Regions from separate parts of the Sphaerisporangium sp. NPDC051011 genome, predicted to be linked through region 2. Evidence: predicted binding sites of a transcription regulator. Region 2 holds the regulator's gene; the other holds the start of a gene.
The links. The regulator LexA, encoded in region 2, represses DNA repair genes until DNA is damaged. The targets are predictions, from matches to a motif close to TCGAACANNTGTTCGA.
Positions count from the first base shown of each region.

Region 1 (4,692 bases), on a different contig from region 2:
GCCCACGGCGCATGGACGCGGGCGCCGTACGGGGTGTGGATGACGACCCGCCAGTCGCCGAGCTCGTCGTGGAAGCGCTCGACCACCAGTGTGCGGTCATCGGGGACGTAGCCGGTGGCCTCGCGCTGCTCGGCGAGGTAGGCGAGGAGGTTGCCAGCCGCGAAGGCGTCCAGCCCGGCCTCGGCGAGGCGGCTCGTCTCGCCCCGCGAGAGCGCGCGCAGGAACGCGCCGAGCGCCCGGCCGAGCTCGGCGGGCCTGCCGGGCGTGTCGCCATGCCAGAAGGGCAGCTTGCCCGGCTGCCCGGGGGCGGGGGAGACCAGCACGCGATCGGCGGTGATGTCCTCGATGCGCCAGGAGGTCGCGCCGAGCAGGAAGACGTCGCCCACCCGGGACTCGTACACCATCTCTTCGTCCAACTCGCCGACCCGGCGCCCACCTCGCCCGGTGTCGCCGCCGGCCAGGAAGACGCCGAACATGCCGCGGTCGGGAATCGTGCCGGCGTTGGTCACCGCCAGGCGCTGGGCGCCGGGACGGCCGGTGACGCGGCCGGTCACGCGATCCCACACGATGCGCGGGCGCAGTTCGGCGAACTCCTCGCTCGGATAACGGCCTGCCAGCATGTCGAGCGTGGCCTCCAGGGCGCTCCTGGGCAGGGTGGTGTAGGGAGCGGCCCGCCTGATCACGGTCTCGAGTTCGTCGACCGTCCACTCGTCGAGCGCGCACATCGCCACGATCTGCTGGGCCAGCACGTCCAGAGGGTTGCGCGGGTAGCGCATCTCTTCGATCTGGCCGGCCTTCATGCGCTCGGACACCACCGCCGTCTGGACAAGATCGCCGCGGTACTTGGGGAAGATCACGCCCTTGGACACCGCGCCGACCTGGTGGCCCGCCCGGCCGATGCGCTGGAGCCCGCTGGCCACGCTGGGCGGCGCCTCGACGCAGGCCACCAGATCGACCGAGCCCATGTCGATGCCGAGCTCCAGGCTGGAGGTCGCGACCACGGCGGGCAGGCGCCCGGACTTCAGGGCCTCCTCGATCTGCGACCGTTCCTCCTTGGACACCGAGCCGTGATGGGCGCGGACGATCTCGGGGATCGCACCCTTGGCGGACCCGGCCTGCGCCATGACCTGCGCGGGCGCGGAGGAGGCAGGCGGGCCGCCCTGGCCGTTCCCCTCGCCCATGGCGCGTTCCAGCGCCAGCTCGTTGAGCCGCGCGCACAGCCGCTCGGCCAGGCGGCGCGAGTTGGCGAACACGATCGTCGAGCGATGGGAGCCGATCAGGCCGAGCAGGTGGTCTTCGACGTGAGGCCAGATCGACCGCCGGGGCGCGGGCTCCGGCTGCCAGGGGGCCTCCTCGCCGTCGAGCCCGGGAGACCGGCGCGGGGCCGGGTCGAGCTCGGTCATGTCCTCGACGGGGACGACGACGTCGACCTCGATGACCTTCTCCGACGGCGGCTGCACGACCGTCGTCGGCCGGGGGCCGCCGAGGAACGCCGCCACCTCGCTCACGGGACGCACGGTGGCCGACAGGCCGACCCGCTGCGCGGGGGAGGGCAGCAGCGCGTCGAGCCGTTCGAGGGTGAGCGCGAGGTGGGCGCCGCGCTTGGAGGCGGCCACCGCGTGCACCTCGTCGACGATGACGGTCTCGACCCCGCGCAACGCCTCGCGGGCCTGGCTGGTGACCATTAGATAGAGCGACTCGGGCGTGGTGATCAGGATGTCGGCCGGGTGCGCGGCGAAGCGGCGCCGGTCTTCGGCCGAGGTGTCGCCCGAACGCACGGCGACCGAGATCTCGGGCACGGGCAGGTCTATGCGGCGGGCGGTCTGCTTGAGCCCGGCCAGCGGGGCGCGCAGGTTGCGCTCGATGTCGACGGCCAGCGCCTTGAGAGGGGAGACGTAGACGACCCGGCAGCGGCGCGGGGGCCGGGGCCTTCCCTTCCCGCGGCCCTTGGGCTCGGCGGCCGGCTCGGCCTCGCCTTCCGCGGGCGCCTCCGCGGCCCGCTCGGCGGCCAGGCGGTCGAGGGACCACAGGAAGGCGGCGAGTGTCTTGCCAGAGCCGGTCGGGGCGACCACCAGAGTGTTCTCTCCGCGCGCGATCGACCGCCACGCCCCTTCCTGCGCGGCCGTGGGCGCGGCGAAGGCACCGGTGAACCATTGCCTGGTCACAGGGCTGAAGTGGTCGAGCGCGGATCCGGTCATGCCCTCATCATGCAACCCGCCACCGACAAAAATCGCCGCCGCCCGTCCCCGGCGGATCGGGCGGCGAATGGTGTTCGAGCCGTCAATCGGCGAGCCGCCGCGCTGGAAGAGCGGGATGGTCGTCCGGGGGCCGGTGCCCCTGCCGGTTACCTGGTGACCCGTTTCTCCTGATAGCGCGGCGGTGGTCCGATCGCCCCGGGTGGGGACCATACTGGGGAGCATGCGCTTGACGGACTTCTGGAACCGGATGAACCGCCACTTCGGTGAGAAGTACGCCGAGTCCTGGGCGCGTGACTATGTGATCGCCGAGTTGGGCGGCCGGACGGTGACCCAGGCGCTCGACGAAGGAGTGGCCGCCAAGGAGGTCTGGCACGCCGTGTGCGGCGTGACCGACGTGGACTCGCGCCTTCGCTGACCCGGCCCGCGGCCTGGCACGAAGTGTTCGCCGCGTCAAGCAGAGATCGAACAATCGTTCGGCTATATTGAACTTGCCGACGTCCGTGGGCCCGCTCCGCGAAAATGTCGGTGGCACCCCGTAGCTTGCCAGCGACGGAAAAAGACCTTCGACACACCCTCCAGGGGGCACTCCATGGCAGCCAACGACCGCGAGAAGGCCCTTGAGACTGCTCTCGCTCAAATCGAGCGGCAGTTCGGCAAGGGTTCTGTCATGCGCCTCGGCGATGACGCACGAGCCCCCATCGAGGTGATCCCCACGGGGGCCATCGCACTCGACGTCGCGCTCGGCATCGGCGGCTATCCCCGCGGCCGCATCGTCGAGATCTACGGCCCCGAGTCCAGCGGTAAGACCACCGTCTCGCTCCACGCCGTCGCCAACGCGCAGCGCGCGGGCGGCATCGCCGCCTTCATCGACGCCGAGCACGCCCTCGACCCCGAGTACGCGAGAAAGCTCGGCGTCGACACCGACGCGCTGCTGGTCTCCCAGCCGGACACCGGTGAGCAGGCGCTGGAGATCGCCGACATGCTGATCCGCTCCGGTGCCATCGACCTGTTGGTCATCGACTCGGTCGCGGCCCTCGTGCCCAAGGCCGAGATCGAGGGCGAGATGGGCGACAGCCACGTCGGCCTCCAGGCCCGCCTCATGTCCCAGGCCCTGCGCAAGGTGGCCGGCGCGCTCAACAACACCGGCACCACCGCCATCTTCATCAACCAGCTCCGCGAGAAGATCGGCGTGATGTTCGGCTCGCCCGAGACCACGACGGGTGGCAAGGCGCTCAAGTTCTACGCGTCCGTGCGTCTGGACGTCCGCCGCATCGAGACCTTGAAGGACGGCACCGAGCCGGTCGGCAACCGCACCCGGGTCAAGGTCGTGAAGAACAAGATGGCCCCGCCCTTCCGCCAGGCCGACTTCGACATCCTTTACGGCATCGGCATCTCCCGCGAGGGCGGCCTGATCGACATGGGCGTCGAGCAGGGCTTCGTCCGCAAGGCCGGCGCCTGGTACACCTACGAGGGCGACCAGCTCGGGCAGGGCAAGGAGAACGCCCGCAACTTCCTGAAGAACAACCCCGACATCGCCAACGAGATCGAGAAGAAGATCAAGGAAAAGCTCGGCGTCGGGCCCCGCCTCGACACTCCCGCCGAGGCTCCCGCGGCTCCGTCGGCGGCCGGGCCCGCTCCGGTGGCCGCCGGGCGCGGTGCGGCGGCGTCGGCTCCGGCGGCCGCAGGCCGTGGAGCCAAGGCTCCCAAGCCGGGTGACGTCTGATCGAGCTGATCTCCCATGCCTGCCAGCGATGAGTCCCCTGGCCGCGTGAGGCCGGGGGACTGGGGAGCCTGGATCGAAGAGGACTCCCCGGACCCGGCCTCACGCACCGGCTCCCGCCCACGCCGCGCCCAGAACCGAAACCGTCGCTCCCGCTCGTCCGAGGAAGACCCTCAGCTCCAAGATCCCCGAGACCGATCCCCGGGCGCCCAGGGGGCCGGATCCCAGGGAACCCAGGCCAGGCCGCAGGGAAATCAGGCCCGGTCCCGGGGAACCTGGGCCCGGCCGCAGGACGCCCAAGGCTCGCCGCACGGATCCCAAGGCAGGCCGCAGGGAACCCAAGGCAGGCCGAGTCCCGATTTTCTGACCCCGGCTCCCTGGGACGAGTCGAAGACTCACGAGTTCTTCCGCCGCAAGCCGGACGACCCTGGGCGAGAGCAGGCGAAGTTCCCCTGGGACCCAGGTGCGACACGCTGGCAACCAAGAAGCCTCCGCCAAACCCCGACAGAACCTCCCCACCAGCCCGAAGGACTCCAACCCAAAGATTCCCAACCTGACCAATCCCCACCCGAACCCCTGCAAGACCGGCACGCCGAGGTAGCGCAACAAGAGGGAGCGCAACCCGAGGACTGGCGGAACAACCATGCCGATTCCTCTTTTGGCCGGCAAGAGTCCGGTTCTGACTGGGGGGAATCTGGCGGCTCTCATCATGGGTCGGAGGGTTTGTACGACGAGGCGGGGGTGGCTTGGCCGCAGCCGGGGGAGTCCTCGCCC
Region 1 is NZ_JBFAGG010000007.1:131,750-136,441, forward strand. Features, by position in the region: gene AB0H21_RS17980 (ATP-dependent helicase) at 1-2,198, opposite strand, end outside; gene AB0H21_RS17985 (DUF3046 domain-containing protein) at 2,419-2,613, shown strand; gene recA (recombinase RecA) at 2,788-3,921, shown strand.
Region 1: a site for LexA is predicted at 2,660-2,675, ahead of recA (recombinase RecA). Genes of this name have one in related genera too.

Region 2 (4,692 bases):
GCGCGCATGAACTCGTCCGACACCCGCACCGAGTTGTTGGCGTTCTGGTACTGGACGGAGACGATGTCCTTGCCGCCGAGGTCCATGTCGAAGCCGGCGTCGCGCAGCGCGCGGACCTTGTCCTCCTCGCGCGCCTTGGTCTCGATGAACTCCTCGATGTCGGGGTGGTCGACGTCGAGGACGACCATCTTGGCGGCCCGGCGGGTCGCCCCGCCCGACTTGATGGTGCCGGCGGAGGCGTCGGCGCCACGCATGAACGACACGGGCCCGCTGGCGGTGCCGCCACTCGACAGCAGTTCCTTGCTGGAGCGGATGCGCGATAGGTTGACCCCGGACCCGGACCCGCCCTTGAAGATCACACCCTCTTCCTTGTACCACTCGAGGATGGACTCCATCTGGTCGTCCACGGCGAGGATGAAACAGGCTGAAACCTGCTGGGGTGAGGCGGTGCCCACGTTGAACCAGACCGGGGAGTTGAAGCTGAAGATCTGGTGGATCAGCGCGTGCTTCAGCTCGTGGTCGAAGATCTCGGCGTCCTCCTCGGACGCGAAGTAGCCGTTCTCGCGCCCGGTGCGCGTGTAGACGCCCACCACGCGGTCGACGAGCTGCCTCAGGCTCGCCTCGCGCTGCGGGGTGCCGACCGCGCCGCGGAAGTACTTGGTGGTGACGATGTTGGCGGCGTTGACCGACCAGAAGTCGGGGAACTCGACGCCCCGCTGCTCGAAGTTGATCGAACCGTCCCGCCAGTTGGTCATGACGACGTCGCGGCGCTCCCAGCGCACCTGGTCGTACGGGTGCACGCCGGGCGTGGTGTGGATGCGCTTGATCTTCAGGCCCTTGGGGGCCCGCTTGCCCCCGCGCCCCACTGAGCCACTCACCGTCTCCGTCATGATCTACCCCTTCCGGGACCCCGTGGAGCCCTAATGTTCGGAACACATCCGCGCGCCGGTCGCATCCCCTGGCACCCGGGTCTCGGCGGATTTCCCGGCCTTCCCCGCGCCTTCGACCCGCCTGGTGTGTTGGTCGTCTCTGAAGTGTTCAGTCTTGTCCGGCGCCCCGGGAGGCGCGGAGCTGCTCGATCTCTTCCTCGAAATCGGCGAGGGTCTCGAAGCCCCGGTAGACGGAGGCGAACCGCAGGTAGGCCACTTCGTCCAGCTCACGCAGCGGGCCGAGGATCGCCAGCCCGACCTGGTGGGAGGCGATCTCGGCCGAGCCCGTGGCCCGGATGCTCTCTTCGACGCGCTGGCCGAGCTGGGCCAGCGAGTCCTCGCTGACGGGGCGCCCCTGGCAGGCGCGGCGGACGCCGGCGATCACCTTGTCCCGTGAGAACGCCTCGGTCACGCCGCTGCGTTTGCTCACCATCAGCAACACCGTCTCCTGGGTGGTGAACCTGCGCCCGCATTCGGGACACGTGCGGCGCCGCCGGATCGCCGCGCCGTCCTCGGTCGACCGGCTGTCGATCACCCGGGTATCCGGGTGGCGACAGAAAGGACAATGCACGTGTCGCCTCTCTTTTCTCGCGTTTCCCACTAGTTACCCGGTCGACGGCCCCGCGAATGGGGAGGTCCGAGGGTCGAGCTCGGGGAAAGTCCGCCCCAGGTTTCCGTATTCGCCCCACGCTCGCGAGCCCTTTCCGGATTAACCGGAATAGGCTCGCGCACGCACTGCGGATGCCCGCAGTACGCCGACGGAAACACAACCTATGGGTGACCGACAACGGTGTAAGTACTAGATGTTGTGGTCCAACCGTAGGAGTGACGCACCCATGAACGCAAGTTGGCGAGCCGCCCGACCGGAAACCGGCCGCCGATCAGGGCGAACGGCCGCGCCCCGGCGTGTCGCGCCCCAGCCCAGAGTCGGCGGCCGGACGCGGGCCTCCGGACGGATCTCGCGCGCGAGATCGCTCACCTGATCGACTTTCCGGCCTCGCGGGCATAAGATCACGAAAGTCGAACACGATATCGATCGAACTCCCGTACGATGTCGTGCGTCGGCCGGCCACAGAGTTCGTAATCTCTCGAACAGTTGTTTGATGACGATCTTCAACGGCGATATTGTCGCTGTGTGCGACGTCGGGAATACGGACGGGGAGCCGGCCGGGCGGGCATGGCGTGACGTGGCGGAGCGTCCCACGGGCGCCCGGCGATGAGGAGTTGAACATGAGCGAGCAGGAAGAGACGGGCACGGTCGTCACCGACCTTGCGGTGCGCAGGCGTGACTCCCTGGGCCTCACCCCGCGGCAACGCAAGATCCTTGAAGTGATCCGCGATTCCGTGCAGCAGCGCGGCTATCCCCCGTCGATGCGCGAGATCGGCGAGGCGGTCCAGCTCACCAGCACGTCGAGCGTTTCCCACCAGCTCACCGCGTTGCAGCGCAAGGGCTATCTTCGCCGCGACCCGCACCGGCCGCGGGCGCTGGAGGTCCGTCTGCCGGGCGAGCCCGCGCTGTGGGTCGACCCGGTCGGCCCGGGCGAGGAGGAGCCGCTGGTGAACCGCCCGACGGCCGCGTTCGTGCCGCTGGTGGGCCGCATCGCCGCCGGTGGCCCGATCCTGGCCGAGGAGCGCGTCGAGGACGTCTACGCGCTGCCCAGGCAGCTCGTGGGCGAGGGCACGCTGTTCCTGCTCCAGGTCGCCGGCGACTCGATGATCGACGCCGCCATCGCCGACGGCGACTGGGTGGTCGTGCGCCAGCAGCCGGTGGCCGACAACGGCGACATCGTCGCCGCCATGATCGACGGCGAGGCCACCGTCAAGACGTTCAAGCGCAAGGACGGCCACATCTGGCTGGTGCCCCACAACCCGAACTACGACCCGATCCCGGGCGACGAGGCCACCGTGCTCGGCAAGGTAACGGCGGTCCTCCGCAAGCTCTGACCCTGCCTTCCGGCACGCTCCGCACCAGGGCCTTCGAGGAGCCGGCCACCGCATGCCGCCGTGTCCCGCTCCCGGCGACCCGCGCGCTCCCCGGCCGCCGCGTCACGAACCCGCCTGAGCGTCACCCAGAGGTGACCGCTCAGGCGGGTTCAGCTCGTTTCGCGCCAGGAAGCCGTGGCGGCTCAGACCGTCCCGTCCCAGGACCGTCCGATAGCCCGGACGGTTCGCCGATGACGTCCGATCCGCTCAGGGGACGATGTTGACCAGCTTGGGCGCCCGCACGATGACCTTGCGGGGGTCACCGGACAGGTAGGCCCGCACCTTCTCCGACCCCAGGGCCAGCGCCTCCAGCTCGTCCGCCGAGATCGACGGCGAGACCTCCAGCCGGTCCCTCACCTTGCCCGCGACCTGCACGACGCACGTGACCGACTCCTGCACCAGCAGCGCCGGGTCGGCCGCCGGCCACCCGCCGTGCGCCACCGTGGGGCCGTGCCCGAGGCGCTCCCAGCCTCCCTCGGCGCAGTACGGCGCGACCAGCGACAGCATGACCGCCAGGGCCTCGGCGGCCTCGCGCACGGCCGGATCGGCGGCGCCGGGACCGGAGTCGATGGCCTTGCGCGCGGCGGAGGTCAGCTCCATCATGCGGGCCACGGCGACGTTGAAGCGGTGGGACTCGATCAGGCGGGTGACCTCGTCGATCGTCCTGTGCGTGACCTTGCGCAGCTCCAGGTCGCCGGTGACGGCGTCCACGCCGGGCGCGGAGGCGGCGCCCGCCTCGGCCATGACGCGGAAGGCCCGGGCCAGGAACTTCTGCGAGGCGGCCGCCGACAGGTCGGCCCAGTCGATGTCGTCCTCGGGCGGGCCGGCGAACACCATGGTCAGGCGGACGGCGTCCACGCCGAAGCTGTCGATCTGCTCGCCCAGGTCGACGCCGTTGCCCAGGGACTTGGACATCGCCTTGCCCTGGTTGATCACCTGGCCCTGGTTCAGCAGGCGCAGGAACGGCTCGGTGAAGTCGACCATGCCCATGTCGTGCAGGACCTTGGTGAAGAACCGCGAGTACAGCAGGTGCAGCACGGCGTGCTCGACGCCGCCGACGTACTGGTCGATCGGCCCCCAGCGCCGCACCCGCTCGACGTCGAACGGGCCGTCCTCGAAGCGGGGCGAGCAGTACCGCAGGAAGTACCACGAGGAGTCGACGAAGGTGTCCATCGTGTCGGTGTCGCGCTGGGCGGGGCCCGCGCACTTCGGGCACTCGACGTTGACCCAGTCGGTGGCGCCGGCCAGCGGGGAGACGCCCTTCGGGGCCAGCGCCTCGCCGCGCAGGTCGGGCAGCGTGACCGGCAGCTGGTCGTCCGGGACGGGGACCTCGCCGCAGTCGGGGCAGTGGATGATCGGGATCGGGGTGCCCCAGAACCGCTGGCGCGACAGCAGCCAGTCGCGCAGGCGGTAGTTGACGGCCGCGTCGCCGGTCTCGCGCTCGCGCAGGATCTCGGTGATGCGGGCGATGGCCTCGACCTTGGACAGGCCGTCCAGCGGGCCGGAGTTGACCAGCGTGCCCTCGCCGGGGGTCGCGACGCCGGTCTCGCCCGGGTCGGCCAGTCCGGTATGGACGACGACCTGCACGGGCAGCTCGAACTTCAGCGCGAAGTCCAGGTCGCGCTGGTCGTGAGCGGGGACGGCCATGATCGCGCCGTGGCCGTAGTCGGACAGGACATAGTCGGCCGCCCAGACCGGGATGCGCTCGCCGTTGACCGGGTTGACGGCGTACGTCCCCAGGAAGACGCCGGTCTTCTCCTTGTCGGTGGCCAGGCGCTCG
Region 2 is NZ_JBFAGG010000001.1:878,712-883,403, forward strand. Features, by position in the region: gene AB0H21_RS03825 (vitamin B12-dependent ribonucleotide reductase) at 1-890, opposite strand, end outside; gene nrdR (transcriptional regulator NrdR) at 1,039-1,500, opposite strand; gene lexA (transcriptional repressor LexA) at 2,160-2,873, shown strand; gene leuS (leucine--tRNA ligase) at 3,120-4,692, opposite strand, start outside.